Regions from separate parts of the Roseateles rivi genome, predicted to be linked through region 1. Evidence: predicted binding sites of a transcription regulator. Region 1 holds the regulator's gene; each other region holds the start of a gene.
What was found. Region 1 encodes sigma-54, which starts transcription at its own class of promoters, with help from an activator protein. Its sites were predicted from a motif close to TGGCANGNAANCTGCTTT; they were not measured.
Positions count from the first base shown of each region.

Region 2: a site for sigma-54 is predicted at 2,124-2,141, ahead of ACG0Z6_RS02220 (PQQ-dependent catabolism-associated beta-propeller protein). Genes of this name have one in related genera too.
Region 3: a site for sigma-54 is predicted at 2,880-2,897, ahead of glnA (type I glutamate--ammonia ligase). Genes of this name have one in related genera too.
Region 4: a site for sigma-54 is predicted at 2,694-2,711, ahead of pedF (cytochrome c-550 PedF). Genes of this name have one in related genera too.

Region 1 is NZ_JBIGHZ010000002.1:342,854-347,213, forward strand. Features, by position in the region: gene ACG0Z6_RS05580 (bifunctional diguanylate cyclase/phosphodiesterase) at 1-1,496, opposite strand, end outside; gene ACG0Z6_RS05585 (RNA polymerase factor sigma-54) at 1,665-3,185, opposite strand; gene lptB (LPS export ABC transporter ATP-binding protein) at 3,204-3,968, opposite strand; gene lptA (lipopolysaccharide transport periplasmic protein LptA) at 3,965-4,360, opposite strand, start outside.
Region 2 is NZ_JBIGHZ010000001.1:478,637-482,996, forward strand. Features, by position in the region: gene ACG0Z6_RS02215 (type 1 periplasmic-binding domain-containing protein) at 1-1,091, opposite strand, end outside; gene ACG0Z6_RS02220 (PQQ-dependent catabolism-associated beta-propeller protein) at 1,084-2,091, opposite strand; gene ACG0Z6_RS02225 (tripartite tricarboxylate transporter substrate binding protein) at 2,255-3,271, shown strand; gene ACG0Z6_RS02230 (ATP-binding cassette domain-containing protein) at 3,268-4,002, shown strand; gene ACG0Z6_RS02235 (endonuclease domain-containing protein) at 4,209-4,360, shown strand, end outside.
Region 3 is NZ_JBIGHZ010000003.1:502,608-506,967, forward strand. Features, by position in the region: gene glnL (nitrogen regulation protein NR(II)) at 1-675, opposite strand, end outside; gene ACG0Z6_RS09615 (hypothetical protein) at 713-1,213, opposite strand; gene glnA (type I glutamate--ammonia ligase) at 1,394-2,809, opposite strand; gene ACG0Z6_RS09625 (EI24 domain-containing protein) at 3,031-3,909, opposite strand; gene ACG0Z6_RS09630 (sterol desaturase family protein) at 3,982-4,360, opposite strand, start outside.
Region 4 is NZ_JBIGHZ010000001.1:462,399-466,758, reverse strand. Features, by position in the region: gene pqqA (pyrroloquinoline quinone precursor peptide PqqA) at 23-97, opposite strand; gene ACG0Z6_RS02145 (sigma-54-dependent Fis family transcriptional regulator) at 339-2,324, opposite strand; gene pedF (cytochrome c-550 PedF) at 2,760-3,272, shown strand; gene ACG0Z6_RS02135 (substrate-binding periplasmic protein) at 3,262-4,182, shown strand; gene ACG0Z6_RS02130 (nucleotide sugar dehydrogenase) at 4,320-4,360, shown strand, end outside.

The DNA of each region.
Region 1 (4,360 bases):
GGGTTGATGGATTCGATCACCCCGCTGGCATCGGTGGTGATCACACCGTCGAGCATGTGGTCCAAGATGGCTTGGGTGTGGCTGGCTTGGTCGCGCAGCTGCTGCTCGGTCTGGCGCGCTTGGGTGATGTCCAGCAGCGTGGCCACGATGCGCAGCGCCCGGCCCTGCCCGTCCCAGGCGGTGGCCCGGCCTTTGGCGTGAATCCACACCACCTGCCCGCTGCTGTGCTGCATGCGGAACTGCTGCGACCAGCCCGAAGCGTCGGTGTGCGCAATTTGCTGCTGCAGCGCCTCGTTCACGCTGAGCTGGTCGCGCTCCTCCACATGTTGCAGCCACTGGCGCAGCGGCACGGCCTCGGGCGTGGGCGGGCAGCCCAGCATGTGCCAGCAGCGCGCGTCGCTGTGCAGCAAATCGGTGGACACATGCCAGTCCCACAGCCCCAGGGCCGCACCGTCCAGCGCCAGCGCGGTGCGCTGGGCGGCCTCGCGTTCGGCCTCGAACTGGCGCTGGCGCATGGCCACCAGCTGCAGGCGCCGCCGCTGCCACAGCCCCAAGCCGGAGAGCGCCATCAAAGTAATGGCCCCGCCCGTGAGCAAGGCCAGCATGACTTGGCGCCGCCAGGGCGCCTCCACATCGGCCACCGAGCGCCCCACGGCCACCACCAGGTGTTTGTTCAGCACAAAGCCCTCGGGCTTGATGGTGCGCACGCCCACCAGACGCTCGTCGTCGCTGAGCACCGACTTCATGTGCTGCAGGCTGCTGAGTTCGCCCTCGCGGACATGCCGGGCCAGGATGGACCCGGCCGTGGCCCGCATGTTTTTGCCCACCCAATCGGGTCGCTCGGGCAGGACGCCAAAGAGCAGGCCGTCCTCATGCGCCATGGCCACCCATTGGTTGGCCGAGGGCTGGGCCATGCCCATGACGAGCTGGAAATACTCCGGCTCCAGCGTCGCCGCCACCACCCCGCTGAAGATGCCGCGATGGTTGAAGGCGGCCCGCGACAGCGTCACCGTGTAGACCCCCATCGCGCTCTCGTAGGGCTCTGAGAGGTAGAGCTGGTTCATGGCCGGCGTGTTCGAGGGCAGGCGAAAGTAGTCGCGCTGGCTCACATCACGGTGAAGCATTTCCGGGAATGAGCTCGCCACCACCACCCCCTGCGGGCTCACCAGTGTCATGCCACGCACCCCGGGAATGGAGCGCGCCAGCGTGCTCAGCAGTTCACTGCCACGCTGCGTGCGGGTGGCCTCGCCCCAGGCGGCGCTTTGCAACATCACGGTCTTGAGCGCGGTGTGTGCCGACACCAGTTGCTGACCCAGCACGTTGTCCAAGGCCTCCACCTGGGCTTGCAGCTTGTCGCTTTCGGTGCGCAACAACACGTCCCGCTCATGGTGCAGCCACAGCGAGGCCACCGCCCAGCACAGCCCCAGCACAGCGCCGGTACCTAGCCAGTGGCGGCGGGTATCCCTTCTGAAACTTTGGGTGGTCAGCTCGGGCATGCAAGAGCACGTGAAAAGGTACAGACGAGGGCAAGCGTCCAAAAGCGCCCGCCATGGTGCGCGGATTCGCCCGCGCGCATTCCGTAAATTTATGGGGGATTTTGAGGCCTACCGGGGGAATAGGCTATTGATTTCTTCCGAGCACTCGAGTAGGAAAATCTCAGCGCCTTAGCGCGCTTTGCGTTGCGCGGCGGGTGCGATGCGCAGCGCCTCTCGGTACTTGGCCACCGTGCGGCGGGCCACTTGGATGCCTTGCTCTTCCAGCATCTGGGCCAGCTGGTTGTCCGACAGCGGCTTGGCCGCGTCCTCCGCCGCCACAAACTGCTTGATGAGCGCACGCACCGCCGTGCTGGAGGCGGAGCCCCCGGTCTCGGTGCTGAGGCCGCTGCCGAAAAAGTACTTCAGCTCGAAAGTGCCCCAGGGCGTGGCCATGTATTTGGCCGTGGTGACGCGCGAGATGGTGGACTCGTGCAACTCCAGCTCGTCGGCGATTTCGCGCAGCACCAGCGGCTTCATGGCCAGCTCGCCGTGGGTGAAGAAGCCGCGCTGGCGCCGCACAATGGCCTGGCTCACGCGCAGGATGGTGTCAAAGCGCTGCTGCACGTTTTTGATGAACCAGCGCGCCTCCTGCAGCTGGCCGCCAAGCGGCGTCTGGCTCAGACCGCGCGCGGCGCGCAGCGCCTCGGCGTAGAGTTGGTTGATGCGCAGGCGCGGCATCACATCGGGGTTGAGCTGCACGTCCAGACCGCGCCCGGTTTTGCGCACGATGACATCGGGCACCACGGCGCTGGCCTCGGTGCGGCCAAAACGCCGCGCCGGGTGTGGCTCCAGCGTGGCGATGAGGGCCGCGGCCTCGCGCAGCGCTTCTTCGTCCGCGCCGGTGAGCAAGGCCAGGCGGCGCCAGTCGCGCCGGCCCAGCAGGCCCAAGTCCTGCTGGCACACGCGCAGCGCCAGCTGCTGCTGCGGGCTGGGGCTTTGGCGCTGCAGCTGCAATTGCAGGCATTGCGCCAGGTCGCGCGCGCCCACGCCGGTGGGGTCCATGCTGTGCAGCAGGGCCAGGGCCAGGCGCAGCGCGTCGTGCACGGCCTCGCGCTCTTCCTCGCTGCTGTCGGGGCTGGCAAAGCTCTCGGCCAACTCTTCCAGCGAGTCTTCCAAAAAGCCGTCTTCGTTGAGAGATTCGATCAGCGCCAGCAAGGCCGCGCGGTCCATGGCGCCCAGCTGCATGCCCGCCATTTGCTCGCGCAAATGGTCTTGCAGCGTGACGACGCCGGCGTCGCGCTCCTGCGCGCCGTCCTCACCCTCGCCACCCAGGCCTTCGCCGCGCAGCGAAGGCAGCTCGCGGATGCCGTCGAAATCGTCGTGCTCGGTGCCGTTTTCCCAGTCGTCACGCTCGGTGCCGCCAAAGTCCTCGGCCTTGAGCTCGCCGTTGGCCTCGCCCTCATGCGCGGCGTCGCCGCCTTCAGCGCTGGGTTCGTGCACGCGCTCAGAGGCCGGAGCGGCGAGGGGGGTGCTGCCTTCGGCGCGCTCGTCGCCCTCGCTGTCGGGCTCCAGCAGCGGGTTGCTGGCCAGCATCTGCTCCACCTCCTGCTGCAGCTCCAGCGTGGAGAGCTGCAGCAGCCGTATGGACTGCTGCAGCTGCGGCGTCAGCGCCAGGTTCTGCGAAAGGCGTACCTGCAGGGTGGGTCTCATGGCGGGCCCTGCAGGCGCTTACATGCGGAAGTTCTCGCCCAGGTACACGCGGCGCACATCGGGGTTGTCGACGATGTCGGCGGGGGCGCCTTCAGCCAGAACGGCCCCTTCGCTGATGATGTAGGCACGGTCGCAAATACCCAATGTCTCTCGCACGTTGTGGTCGGTGATGAGCACGCCAATGCCGCGCTCTCGGAGGAAATGAATGATGCGCTGGATCTCTAAAACAGCTATGGGGTCAACCCCGGCAAAGGGCTCGTCCAGCAGGATGAAACGCGGCTGAGTGGCCAGGGCGCGTGCAATTTCCACACGGCGGCGCTCGCCACCGGAGAGCGCCGGGGCCGGGCTGTCGCGCAGCCGCTCGATGGAGAGCTCGTGCAGCAGGCGGTCGAGTTCGGCGTCCACGCGGGCTTTGGGCCAGGGCTTGCCCTTGTCGTCCACCTGCAGCTCCAGCACCGCGCGCACGTTTTCGGCCACGGTGAGCTTGCGAAAAATCGACGCCTCCTGCGGCAGATAGCTCAGCCCCATGCGCGCGCGCTCATGGATGGGCAGGCGCTGCACGGGTTTGCCGTCGATGTGGATGCTGCCCGCATCGGCCCGCACCAGGCCGACGATCATGTAGAAGCTGGTGGTCTTGCCCGCGCCGTTGGGACCCAGCAGGCCCACCACCTCGCCGCTGCGCAGGTCCACGTGCACGTTCTTGACGACCTTGCGCACGCCATAGCTTTTCTGCAGGCCCTCGGCCTGCAGCCGGCTGCCACCATCCACGCCGGGTGCACTCATGGTGTGCGGCCTGGGTTGATCTGGCGCGCGGGCTGCAGCTGCAAGGCCTCGCTGGCCGCCGCATCCGGTGCCGAGGCCCCACGCGGCATGACCATGCCGCGGATGCGCCCGCCGGGGTTGGGCGCGCTGGCGCCGGGGTTAACGTCCAGCACCTCGGTGCGGGCGTTGAAGCTGATCTGCGCGCCGCTGAAGGCGCTGGTGATCACGCTGCCGCGCCGTGTCTGGATTTCGGCATTGCCGATGAGGCGAACCATGTCGCTGCGCTCGTCGTACTCGATGCGGTCGGCCCGGCCGTGAATGACCTCGCCGGGCTGGTCGCGGTCTTGCTGGAAGGTCACCTGCTGACCCACCGCACCATGCGCCTGCGCCCGCTGGTAGCCCTGCGCATCGGC
Region 2 (4,360 bases), on a different contig from region 1:
CGCAGCTGGCCGTCCCAGGGGCGCACGCTCAGGGGCAGGCCTTTGAAGCCGTCGATGGGCACGCCGCCCGCGCGCAGGCGCTGCGAGAGCTGCACCGGCGTGGCCTCGGGCGCAGCCACCCAGGCGCTGACCACGGCCTTCACGCCCACCCAGGCAGCCCAGTCTTGCCCGCTCATGGGGCGCTGGGCGCGCTTGCTGAAGCGGCGGTTGAGCTGCGGGCCGCCATAGCGTTCCCACAGCGGGTGCCAGGCCAGGGCCACCAGGCCGTTGCTGCCCAGCACGGGGCGGGGCTGCTGGGTGTTGTAGGGCAGGGCGCGGGCGAACTCGCCCTCGCTGTCCCACACCAGCACGGCGTCGTGGCGGCGCTCGGCGCTGAGCAGGCGTGGGTTGGCGGCCTCGCGCTCGCGCGGGTCGGTGCTGAACTTGAAGCGGCGCGTGTCGGTGTGGCTGATGCCGTAGCGCTTGGCGGCACGCTGCCAGGCTTGCAGCAGGGCGGCGTCGTCCGCATGGCCGCCGTGCAGCAGCAGGGCTTGGCGCCACTGGTGCGCGGCCAGGAATTGCGCCAGCGCATCGGCCAGCATGGCCTGGCTGGGCAGGGTGTGCAGCACGGCGCTGCGGCAGGCCTGGGCGCGCAGCGCGTCGGCACTGCTGCTGGCGTTGATGGCCAGGGCCTGCGCGGCCTGCGCGGCTTGCAGGGCCTGGGGCATGAGGGCGTCGGGCAGGTCCAGCAGCCACACGCCGACTTTGCGCGAGCCCAGCTGCTGCAGCAAGGCCCCCAGCTCCGCGCTGCTGGGGGCTTGGGCGTCTTGCACGCGCAGCTGCAGCTGGGCTTGCTCCAGTTCCAGCTGTGCGTCTTCGGCGCTGAGTTGCGCGGCGCCCAGTAGCCGCCCCAGGCTCTGCCCTGGCCAGCGTTTTTCCAGGCGGCGCGGCAGGTAGCGCGGGTCGTCGGCCACGCCCACCACGGCCAGTTCCAGTACGCGTGCGCCAGCCTTGGCAGGGGCTGGGGCCGCAGGCTTGGCCGCCAGCAGTGGCCCGCTCAGCGCCCACAGCAGGGCAGCCAGCAGGGCGCTGCGCCAGGGCCGCTCAGTCATACACCAGCACGCCGTAGGGCACGCGCCCGGCGCTCACGCTGCGCAGGGCTTTGCCGGTGGCGGTGTCCACGATGCTCATGTCGTCAGACAGGCCATTGGCCACGTAGAGGCGGCTGCCGCTGCGGTTGAGCGCCAGGCCCCAGGCGCGTTTGCCCACCAGCACGGTGCGGCGCACCTGGCGCGTGGCGGTGTCGACCTCGGCCACATGGTTGGCGCGGCCCAGGCCCACCCACACGCTGCGCCCATCGGGGCTGTGTACCAGGCTCACGGGGGTGATGTCGGTGCTGCGCATGCCCGGCAGCTTGAAGGCCACGGTGGCGCTGACTTTTTGCGTGGCCACATCCACCACGCTGACGCTGGCCGAGAGCTCGTTGCTCACCCACAGCTCCTTGCCGTCGGGCGAGAGCGAAAAGCGCCGCGGCCGCTGCCCCACCTTGATGTGGTTGAGCACCTTTTTCTGGCGCAGGTCGATGTGGTGCACCAGATTGGCCACCTCGGAGCTGACGTAGGCCTCGTGGCCATCGGGGGTGACGAGCACACCTTCGGGCTCGCGCCCGGTGGGCACTTCAAACAGGCGCTTGCCGCTGGCGAGGTCAAAGGCGGCCAGCACGCTGTCGTCTTCGATGGTGATGTAGGCCGTTTGCCGGTCGGGCGAGAGGGCCAGGGTCTCGGGGCTTTCGCCCAAGGGCAGACGGCGCACCAGCTTGCCTTGCTGGCGGTCCACCACGCCCAGCTCGTTGCTGTCGCCGCACACCACCAGGATGTGCTGGCGGTCGGCGCTGAAGGCCATGCCGCGCGGGCGCTGGCACACGGCAATCTGGCCCAGGGCCTTGCCCTCCAGGTCAAACACGGCCAGCTGGTGGTCTTTCTCGCTGGAGACATAGAGCCTGGCCTGTTCGGGCGGCACGGCGGCTGGGCCGCTCCACACGGCGCTGCTCAACAGGCTCAAGGGCAGCCAAAGCCAGCGCGCCAGAGCGCGGGCAGGGTGGGGGCAGGACATGGCTTGTGCTCCAGGTAAGAGGCAACCACAGGGATGCCCATCGTGTGCCATGGCGTGCGCAGCGCCACTCAGGGGAAGTCCGGGCCTCGCGCGTCGTGCGCCCCGCACACCCCCGCAAGCATGGGGGTCGCCAGGGCTGTGTGGGCCTGCGCATAGTCGCTGCATGTCTGCACGTTCACCCTCACGCTGTCTTGCCGCTCATCTCACGCGCCGCACGGCAGTCGGTGGGCTCCTGAGCGCACCCTTTGCCGGCATGGCCGCCGCAGCACGCGAGGCCGCGCCGCCGGGCTGGCCTGCGCGGCCCCTGCAGCTGGTGGTGCCCTGGCCTGCGGGTGGGGCCACTGACCTGGCGCTGCGCGTGCTGGCCGAAGAAGCCGCGCGCCTGCTGGGGCAAAGCGTGGTGGTGCACAACCGCCCGGGTGCTTCGGGCACGCTGGTGGTGCCGGTGCTGAAATCGTCGCCCGCCGATGGCCTCACGGTGGGGCAGCTGGCCTTGCCGGTGCTGCGCCACGCGCTCATGAACAAAGTGCCCTGGGACCCGTTGGTCGACCTCAGCCCCATCTTGCAAGTGGCCAGCACGGGCTTTGGCCTTTTGGTGGCGGCCAACAGCCCCTGGCGCAGCGTGGCCGACATGCTGGCCTGGGCCCGTCAGCACCCCGGTGCGCTGATGGTGGGCTCCAACGGCGTGGGCACCACGCCGCATCTGGCCATGGCCGATCTCTTCAAAACCCAGGGCCTGGAGTACACGCATGTGCCCTTCAAAGGCACGTCCGAGCAAATGCTGGCGCTGGCCAACGGCACGCTCATGGCCGGGGTCAATTCCACCGGTTTTGCCCCTTGGGTGGAGCAGGGGCGGCTGCGCTTGCTGGCCGTCTTTAGCGCGCAGCGCAACCCGCGCTGGCCGCAAGTGCCCACCATGAAAGAGCTGGGCTACGCGCAGATGGTTTTCAACTCACCCTGGGGCTTGGTGGCGCCCGCGGGCACGCCTGCGGGCGTGGTGGCGCGCTTGCACGAGGTCTTCAAAGCCGCCATGCACACGCCGCGCCATCTCGCGGAGCTGGAGCGCTTTGAGCAAGAGCCTGCCTACCTGGACACCGAGGCCTACCGCCAAGCCCTGCTGCACGCGCGCCAGCAAGAACAGGCGCTGCTGGCGCGCATGAAGCTGCTGGCCGCCCCATGAGCGCCGCGCCGCTGCCGCTGCAGGCTCAGGGCCTGTGCAAGAGCTACCGGCGCGGTAAACCCGCGCTGCAAGAGGTGTCGCTGCAGCTCGAGCGCGGCGAGCGCGTGGTGCTGCTGGGCCCCAATGGCGCGGGCAAGTCCACCTTGCTGCAGTTGCTCACCGGCCTGTTCGTGCCCGATGCTGGCAGCATCCACATCGAAGGCCACGACCTGCGCCGCCACCCGCACCGCGCGCTGGCGCACCTGGGCGTGGTGTTCCAGCAGCCCGCGCTGGACCTGGACCTGAGCGTGCGCGCCAACCTGCGTTTCCACACCGACCTGCACGGCATGCCCCGCCGCGAGGCCGAACCGCGCATCGACGCCGCACTGCAACGCCTGGGCCTTGAAGGCGAACACGGCAAAGCCTGCCGCGCGCTGTCGGGCGGCACCCGGCGCAAAGTCGAACTCGCCCGCGCCTTGCTGCACAGCCCCAGCGTGCTGCTCATGGACGAAGCCACCGTGGGCCTGGACCCAGCTTCCCGCGCGCAGCTGCTGCAGTCGGTGAGCACCCTGCAAAGTGAAGGTGTGGCCGTGCTGTGGGCCACCCACCTGGTGGAAGAAGTCGCGGGCGCCCAGCGCCTGCTGGTGCTGCACCAAGGCCGCATCCGCCACCAAGGCAGCGTGGCCGAGCTGCTGCACGCCACGGGTGAGGCCGACGCCCAAGCGGCGTTTTTGGCCTTGACGAAGGGGTGATGGGGCTGGTGGCCCTCTCCCCTGGCCCCTCTCCCACGAGGGGAGAGGGGAATGGCACGCCACTCAAGCCCCTCTCCCTCCTGGGAGAGGGGTTGGGGAGAGGGCCCAACCACCCCCACCGTTGATGAACCAACCCTGCGCCGCACCTTGGCACGGCCCCGCTTCTGCGCAAGAGTTTTTGCTCCGTACCGCTCAGAGCCTATGCCATGGCATGCCCTCCAACACACCGTTGGGCCCGACATCGCGCACGCCAGCTGCGCCGCGAGATGACCGACTGCGAGCAGCAGCTGTGGGCCTGCTTGCGTGCCAAGCGTTTGGATGGCTGGAAATTCCGCCGGCAAGCGCCGGTGGGGCGCTA
Region 3 (4,360 bases), on a different contig from region 1:
GCCTCGCGGGTACTGCGCCAGCACCACGGCGCGCACGCGCTCGCACACCTCGTGAATGTTCACCGGCCCCAGCACCGGGGCATGGCGATGCGGCGCCAGCAGTCGGTCCACCAGCAATTGCAGGCGGTCAACCTCGTGCAGGATGACGCCGATGTAGTCGCGCAGCTCCGGGTTGAGCGCGGCGCTGCTGTGGCCGTCCAGATGCGGCGCCAGCTCCATCTCCATGAGCTGGGCCGCGCCGCGAATACCGCCCAGCGGGTTTTTGATTTCGTGCGCGAGGTTGCGCACCAGCTCTTTGTTGGAGCGCATTTGATCGAGGCTGCGCTCCTCGCGCTCCTGGCGCTGCTGCTGGGAGCTCAGCGCCATCTCCAGCAGCAGATCGGCGCTGCCATCGAGCTGGCTGAGCACCGCGTGCACGGGCTGGGGCTCCTGCCCGGCAGGCGCCAGCACGGCGTCAAAGCGGCGGCTGGCGTAGCTGTTGTCGAGCACCCCGCGCATGGCCTCGCGCAGGCGCTGGGGTTCTTGCAACCACTGCGCCACCTCGGCGTGGGCCAGGCTGCGTCGGGGGTGGCGCAGCAGCGCCTCCACAGCCGCATTCACCCACAGGCAGCGGCCTTGCGCATCGAGCACGATCAGCAAGGTGCTCAGCGCATCCAATGCGGGCGCGGGCGTCACAGGGCGCCCTCCACGACCGAGCCTCGGCCAGCTGCGCTTAAGACGGCAGCTTCGAGAGCTCGCGCTTGAGCGCCTGGATATCGCTTTCCTGGCGCTGGATGCTGGACTTGAGCTCTGCAGCGCGGTCCAGGTACTTCTGGTAGTTGCGCTCGTCGCCACGGCGCTCGGGCTGCCCGCCGTTGTATTCCTTGTTCAGCTGCGACAAGCGTTCCTCGGCGTCGCGCAGTTCCTGCTCCAGCACACGGCGGCGCTCGCCGTCGCGGCTGCGCTGCTTGTCCGGGTCGACCTTGTTGTCGGGCGAGGATGCTGCAGGGCTGGTCGTCGAAGACGTGGCAGCGCGCGGCTTGACCGGAGGCAGCACCGTGATGGGCGTGCCTTCGATCGTGGTGCAACCCTTGTCCTTGGCCTCTTTGGCACTGAGTGCGTCGGTGTAGAGCACGGGCGAGCCCGGGCAGCGGTACACCACGCCTTGAGCGTGAGCCGCCATCTGGCCCAGGGCCAAACCGGTCAGGAGCAATACAGCAGTGCGAGGGGACAAAAGCTTGTGCATGGATAGGCGCGCGCGCAATGCAAAGATCAACCCCCATTGTGGCGCAAGTGCTCGGTAAGGCCAGACGCCCAAAAAAAGGGGATGGCCGCAGCCATCCCCTCTCTTGCACGAACAGGGGGCGATGTGCGGCGAAAGAGCTTGCCAGCCGCACCCGCGCCCCCAGGCCCATCACAGCGCGTAGTACATGTCGAACTCGACCGGATGGGTGGCCATGCGAAAGCGCGTGACCTCTTGCATCTTGAGCTCGATGTAGGCGTCCAGATAGGCGTCGGTGAACACACCCCCCTTGGTCAGGAAGGCGCGGTCCTTGTCCAGATACTCCAGCGCCTGGTCCAGGCTGTGGCAGACGGTCGGGATCTTTGCGTCTTCCTCGGGCGGCAGGTGGTAGAGGTCCTTCGTGGCAGCTTCGCCCGGATGGATCTTGTTCTCCACGCCGTCCAGACCCGCCATCAGCAGCGCTGCGAAGCACAGATAGGGGTTGGCCGAAGGATCGGGGAAGCGTGCTTCCACGCGGCGGCCCTTGGGGTTGGCCACGTAGGGAATGCGGATCGAGGCCGAGCGGTTCTTGGCCGAATACGCCAGCTTCACCGGGGCTTCAAAGCCTGGCACCAGGCGCTTGTAGCTGTTGGTGCCGGGGTTGGTGATGGCATTCAGGGCACGGGCGTGCTTGATGATGCCGCCGATGTAGTACAGGGCGAAGTCAGACAGACCGGCATAGCCGTCACCGGCGAACAGGTTCTTGCCGTCCTTCCAGACCGACTGGTGCACGTGCATGCCGCTGCCGTTGTCGCCCACCAGGGGCTTGGGCATGAAGGTGGCCGTCTTGCCATAGGCGTGGGCGACGTTTTGGATGACGTACTTTTGCAGCTGCGTCCAGTCCGCACGCTGCACCAGCGAGCTGAACTTGGTGCCGATTTCCATCTGACCGGCGTTGGCCACTTCGTGGTGGTGCACTTCGACGGGGATGCCCAGCTGTTCCAGGATCAGGCACATCTCCGAGCGCAGGTCTTGACCGCTGTCCACGGGAGGCACGGGGAAGTAGCCGCCCTTGACGGTGGGGCGGTAGCCGCTGTTGCCGTGCTCGTATTCCTTCCCGGTGTTCCAGGCGGCTTCTTCAGACTCGATCTTGAAGAAAGAGCCGGACATGTCATTGCCCCAGCGCACCGAGTCAAAGATGAAGAACTCGGGCTCAGGACCGAAGTAGGCGGTGTCGCCTAGGCCGGAGGCCTTCAGATAGGCCTCGGCACGGCGTGCCAGGGAGCGGGGATCGCGCTCATAGGCCTTGCCGTCAGCGGGGTCGATGACGTCGCAGGTCAGGAACAGGGTCGACTCTTCAAAGAAGGGGTCGATGTTGGCGGTGTTGGGGTCGGGCATGAGCAGCATGTCCGAGGCCTCAATGCCCTTCCAGCCCGCGATGGACGAGCCATCAAACGCGTGGCCGGAGCTGAATTTATCTTCGTCAAAGGCCGAAACCGGCACGGTGACGTGCTGTTCCTTGCCGCGGGTATCGGTAAAGCGGAAGTCCACGAACTTGACTTCGTGCTCCTGCACCATGTTCATCACGTCAGCGACGGTCTTGGCCATCAATCACTCCTCAGAAAAACAGGTTTTGGGTTGTTGGTCCGCGCCACCACGGCCGGCGCACAAACCATCCATAGCAGTTTACGTGCCAGCGCCATGGCCCCTTGCATGGGCGCTCGCCCTCCTGGCAGATGCACCCGGAAGCGCCTGGGCGGCGATCAGCGCGCACCATCTCGGAGCACAGTCTTGCGAGTATGCACCCATTTGGTGCCGAGGCCACCCGCTCAGGGCTGGATCAGCGGTGGCAGTTCTGGGTTGGGTAGGACCTTGTCTGCACCTTCTGGTGCGGGCACGGGCGCGCGTCGACGCAGCTCATCCAATGCCGCCAAGGCATAGTGGGCAAACCACAGGGCGCTGAAAGCAAACACCAAGGTGTAGAGCCACATGGACACCAGCACCAACAGCGGCGCCATGGCGATGACCAGCGCGCCAAACGCCCAGATGGCTGCCGGCGCCGCACCCAGGTAGCCGCTGGCCACGCCCAGCATCATCAGCGGCAGGCGGTGCTCTTGCAGCAGTTGCTGGCGCTCTTGCGCCGTGGCGTACTCGGCCAGCACATCAAAGGTGAAGACCCGATAGCTCAACCAGCCCCAAATCAGCGGCGGCAAGAGCAGCACCAGCGGGGGCAGCAACCAAAAAGGCATGCTCAGCAACAGTGCCAGCGCGGCCAAGAGGGTATGGCCCAGCGACCAGAACAAGCCCTTGATAAACCCCGCCCCGTGCTTGCGCTCCAGCTGCGGGAAACGGCGCCGCGCCACCAAGTCGGCCAGCGCGGGCGTCATCATCATGGCCACCAGCAGCAGGCTCAAAAGCACCAGCGCGGGCACAGCCATCGCCAGCACCAGCAAGGGTGCCAGCACGCTGCGAAAGCCGCTCGCGCCCATGCTCTCGAGCCAGGCCAAGGCGCTGCCCACCAGCAGCCAAGATTCCAAACCCCCGCGCACAGCCGCTACAGCGGGCTCCCAAAAAAAGTACGCCGTGCCGCCCGCCAGCACCACCCCCAGCAACAGGGGCAGCAGGGACAGGGCAATCACACGTGGATGCAGGCAATACGCCGCTGCGCGCCAAAAGGCGTCGACCACCGAGCCCATGGTGTTGATCATGTTGAACCTCCCTCAATCGGACGAGCATATATCCCCAGCATGCGCGGGAGCTCCCCCCTTACCCAGCTGCGCCTAATGGCCCAGCAGGCGCTTGACACCCAGCCACTGTTGCGCCCAGAAGCCGCGCCCGTAGTCCCGCCCACCTTCTTCAGGGAGCTGATCGCGGATGCCGGTGGGGTCGTAGCGAACCGAGAAGTCGGCGGTGCGAAACAGCAGGTCCCAGATTGGGAAGAGCACGGCAAAGTTGTGCCCGCCCAGCGTGCCCTTGCCATGGCTTTCATGCCCCACGCCGATGCTGTGGTGCAGGCGGTGAAAACAGGGGCTCACCAGCAGGCGGCTCAGGTAGGGACCAAAGCTCATGCGCAGGTTGGCGTGCTGCAAGTTCTCCATCAGCTGAGACAGCGCCGTGAGCAGCACGAACTGGCCCGGCCCCACACCCACGGTCAGGGCC
Region 4 (4,360 bases), on a different contig from region 1:
GCTGGCCGCAAGGCCTCACGCATCAGCGATTGGCGATGTACATCGTGATTTCAAAACCGAAGCGCAGGTCAATGAAGCTGGGGGTCGTCCATGCCATGGTGGGGTCTCCTCGATGTCGTCGACGGGGTGCTGGCACAGTGTGCGCGCGGCTCAACGCGCCGCGTGGGACACCGCTTGCACGGTGACACACCAGCAGCAAGGGTGGTGCAAAACCCGTGCCACGTTGGAGCACTGCCCGCCCCGCCCTTGGCATGCCCTCACGCACCGCACCGCTGGCGTCAGCGCTTGTGCCAAACGGGTGTGCCAGCTGTTCCGATATGGAACACAGCGCACCGGCGTCAGGACAGCAAGCCCGGTGGCAGGCGGTCTTTTTTGCGATAGATGGTGTTGCGTGAGACGCCCAGCAGCCGGGCCGCTTGCGAGACATTGCCGTGGCACTGGCGCAGCGCCTCGACCATGGCCTGCAGCGCCACGTCCTGCAGCCGCGCGCCGGCTGCCGCCTCGCGTGCGGGCTCGGCAGAGGCGGTCTGCTGCGGCGCGGCGCTGGCGTCGGGGTCTTGCAGCTCATCGAAAAAGTCGTCGGGCAGGTGTTCAATGTCAATGCAGGGGCCCGCCCCGGCCATCACCACGGCGGTGCGCAGCAGGTTGTGCAGCTGGCGCACATTGCCCGGCCAGCGGCAGCGGTGAAACAGCGCCAGCACCTGCGGGCTCAGGCGCAGCGGCGTGCCGCCGCTACAGAGCTTGGTGAGAATTTTGTGCACCACCACGTCGAAGTCAGTGCGCTCGCGCAGTGCGGGCAGGCGCACCACCAAGCCGTTGAGGCGGTAGTACAGGTCTTCGCGAAACAGGCCTTGGGCCATGAGTGGTTTGAGATTTTTGTTGGTGGCACACACCAACGCCACGTCCACCTCGTACTCCTTGCTCGATCCCAACGGGGTGACACGCCGCTCCTGCAGCACGCGCAGCAGCCGCGCCTGGAGTTGGATGAGCATGTCGCCGATCTCGTCCAAAAACAAAGTGCCCCCATGGGCTTGCTGGATGCGTCCTGGCGCGCCACGGCGACGCGCGCCGGTGAAAGCGCCTTCCTCGTAGCCAAAGAGTTCGGACTCGATCAGGGTCTCGGGGATGGAGGCGCAGTTGATGGACACAAAGGGCCGCGCCGCACGTGGCGAGTCGTTGTGAATGGCCTGGGCCAGCAGGTCTTTGCCAGTGCCGGTCTCGCCCAGAATCATCACCGGAATGTCGCTGCCCTGCACGCGCTGGAGCTTTTGCAGCACGGCCGCGAGCTGCGGGTCGCCGGTGTTGAGGTAGCGCAGCCGCGACAGCGCCGGGCGCGCCTGCGCCATGGCCGCAGCCGGGGGCGCAGCGCCTGCAGACGCACCCGGCGCCGCCCAGCCCTGCACCAGCGATTTGGCCGGGCGCACGCGCACCTGCGCCACCACTGTCACGCCGTTGTGCAGGCACAGGCTCAGGGGCTGACCGGCAGCTTGGCGCAAGCCGTCGTGCAACTGCGAGACCGACAACCCAAACAGCGAAGCAAAGGTGTGCGCCCGCAAGGCACTGTTGGAGAGCCCCAGCTGGAACTGCGCGCTGCGGTTGGCACAGAGAAAACGTCCATCCGGCGTGAAGGCCGCAATGCCCTCCATGAGCGTGCCCAAAAACTCAGCGCGGGCATGAAAGTACAGGCGCATCGAGTCTTGCGTGGCATGGGCAAAGAGGCGGTTTTCAATCATCTGCGCAGACATGCGCACCAGGGCCATGGTGTGCTGGTGGTAGCTGCGCTCGTCGCCCGTCACGTCCAAGGCTCCCACCACCTTGCCATAGGGGTCCAAGATGGGCGTACACGAACAGGTCAGAAACTGGTTGGCATGCAAGTAGTGGTCACGCCCATGCACCACCACGGCGCGCTCCTCGGCCAAGGCCGTGCCCACGGCATTGGTGCCTTTGCTGCGCTCAGACCAATCCACCCCAGGCATGAGAGCCACCTTGGTGGCGCGCTCCAGAAAGTCCGCGTCGCCCAGCGAGTGCAGGATGAGCCCGCTGCGCGAGGTCAACAGCACCATGCTGTGGGTGTTGGCGATTTGCTCGTGCAAGGTTTCCATCACCGGGCTGGCGTGTTGGTAGAGCAGGCGGTTTTCCTCGCGCACGGTCGCGAGCCATCCCGGCGCCAGCGGGGCAAAGTCGGGGCGCTCATGGGCATCGAGCCCAAATGCAGCGCTGCGGTGATGGGCCTGGCGGATCACGTCGTCGTGCGGCGCCTGCACACCCAAACTGGCGTGCAGCGTGGACTGCGGGCCTCCAGGCAGCGGTGACAAATCGGCCATATGGTCTCCAGTGGCGGCGCCCGCTGCCCAGGGGGGAGCGGCGGGGGCGGGGCATCCCGGCATCAAACCGGGCTCAAGAGACGCACCGCCCCAGGCTTGCGCAGGGGTGTCTTGGGGGTGTTTGGCAAATGGATGCGACACGGATGCTCCTCGTTGGGGCACCCCCTGCGTCAGGCTGCCACATGCAAGCCCAGCGGGGCACCCCACCACAACACCGTGACACAAGCAAATCTGCGGCCAACCCGCGGGCACACCCAGCGCACACCCCGGTCGGGGGTGATGCGTCACAACTGAACAGCCTGCAACACGCCCATGGTCAGCCGCAGCGCGCGCTTGCAACACCCCGCAACCACGGGGTGCGAAGGCAGGTGGCACGGCTCTTGCCAACAACCGGGCTGTCGTCCATTCCTCCAACCTTTGACAGCTCTGTTGGCCATGCATCACCCTCGCTCACTCCCACGAACCGCCCGGCGCGCCGCCTGGGCGTTGGCAACACCCCTCTTGGGCCTGGCCTTGTGGCAGCTGCCCGCCACGCCCAGCCTGGCGCATGGCGACGTCACGCCACAGGCCGTCGACACCCGCTCACTGCCGCAGCTGGGCGCGGGCTGGCGCGACCGCAACCCCTTCAGCAACGGCCCCGCTCAGCCCGAGGCACTGCGCATTGGCAGCTCCGCCTACAACCAAAACTGCGCCCGATGCCACGGGCTGGAAGCCATCTCCGGCGGCATTGCGCCAGACCTGCGTCGGCTCGACGCCGACTGCATGAGCCTGGCTGAAGCGGCCAAACAGCAGGCCTGTCTGGCGGAGATCGACGACTACTTTTTGGGCACCGTGCGGCGTGGCCGCGCGCGCGACGGCCGCGTCTACATGCCGCCCTTTGAACAAACGCTCAGCCAAGAGGCGATCTGGGCCATCCGCACATATTTGGAGTCGCGCCGTGAACGCTGACACCTACCAGCACCCGCGCCGCCAGTGGCTGCTGCACAGCGCCGCGGCTTGCGCCTGGGCGGGCAGCATGGTGGCACGCCCGCTCTGGGCCCAAGCCCTCAGCACACCCGGCTGGGTCTCCCAGCTGCGCCAGGGCGGCCAGCTGCAAGTGGCGCTCTACAGCGACAACGCGCCCTACTCCAGCGCCCACCCCCGCGATCGCAGCAAGCTGCAAGGCGTGGATGTCGCCCTGGCTCAAGCCCTGGCCCAAACCCTGGGCCTGCAGCTGCAAGTGCTGCCCTTGATGGCGGGCGAGCAGATGCAGGATGACTTGCGGCACGCCGTCTGGCGCGGCCACCCGCTGGGCTGGGGCCCGGCCGACGTGATGTTGCACGTGCCGCAGGACGCCGCGCTGGCCCAGAACGTGCCGCAGACCCTGCTTTGCGCCCCCTACGCCCAAGACACCCTGGCCGTGCTGCACGCGCGCTCGGTGCTGCCGCAGTTGCCCGGCCCTGCGGTGCTGCGCGGCCACCCCATTGGCGCAGAACGGGGCAGCGCCGCCGCCAGCGCGCTGCTGGGCTTTGCCGGTGGAGAGCTGGCGGCGCAGCTGCACTTTTTCGACAACGGCGTGCAGGCCGCCGCCGCCGTGCTGGAGGGCCACTTGCATGCCGCTTGGGTCACCCGCGCCCAGGCCGAGGCGGCATTGCACCAGCGCGGTGACAGCGTCCATGACGCCTCGCCCTGGGCCCTGGGCAGCCCACCGCTGCCGGGCCTGCGCATCCAGGGCTGGCGCCTGGGCATGGCCGTCAAAGCCGCACATGCCGAATTGGGCGCGGCCTTGGGCGGCGCCGTGCAGCAACTCAGGGCTGGAGGCGTGTTGCGCCAGATCTTTGCGCAACAGGGACTGAGCGCCGACACCCTGCTGGTCTGAAAGCCAGCGCTGCCGCCCTCGCGTAGACTGCCGACCTGACAATGTGTTCTGGGCGCCGTCTCACGCCAGGGCTGGCCCGGATGTGCGGCTGGCTTGGCCGCTGGGGTGCCGCGCCCGCTGCAGCCCTCTTTCCTATCGTGAACCACCTCCAGCCAAGCGAAAAAACCATCGCCATCAT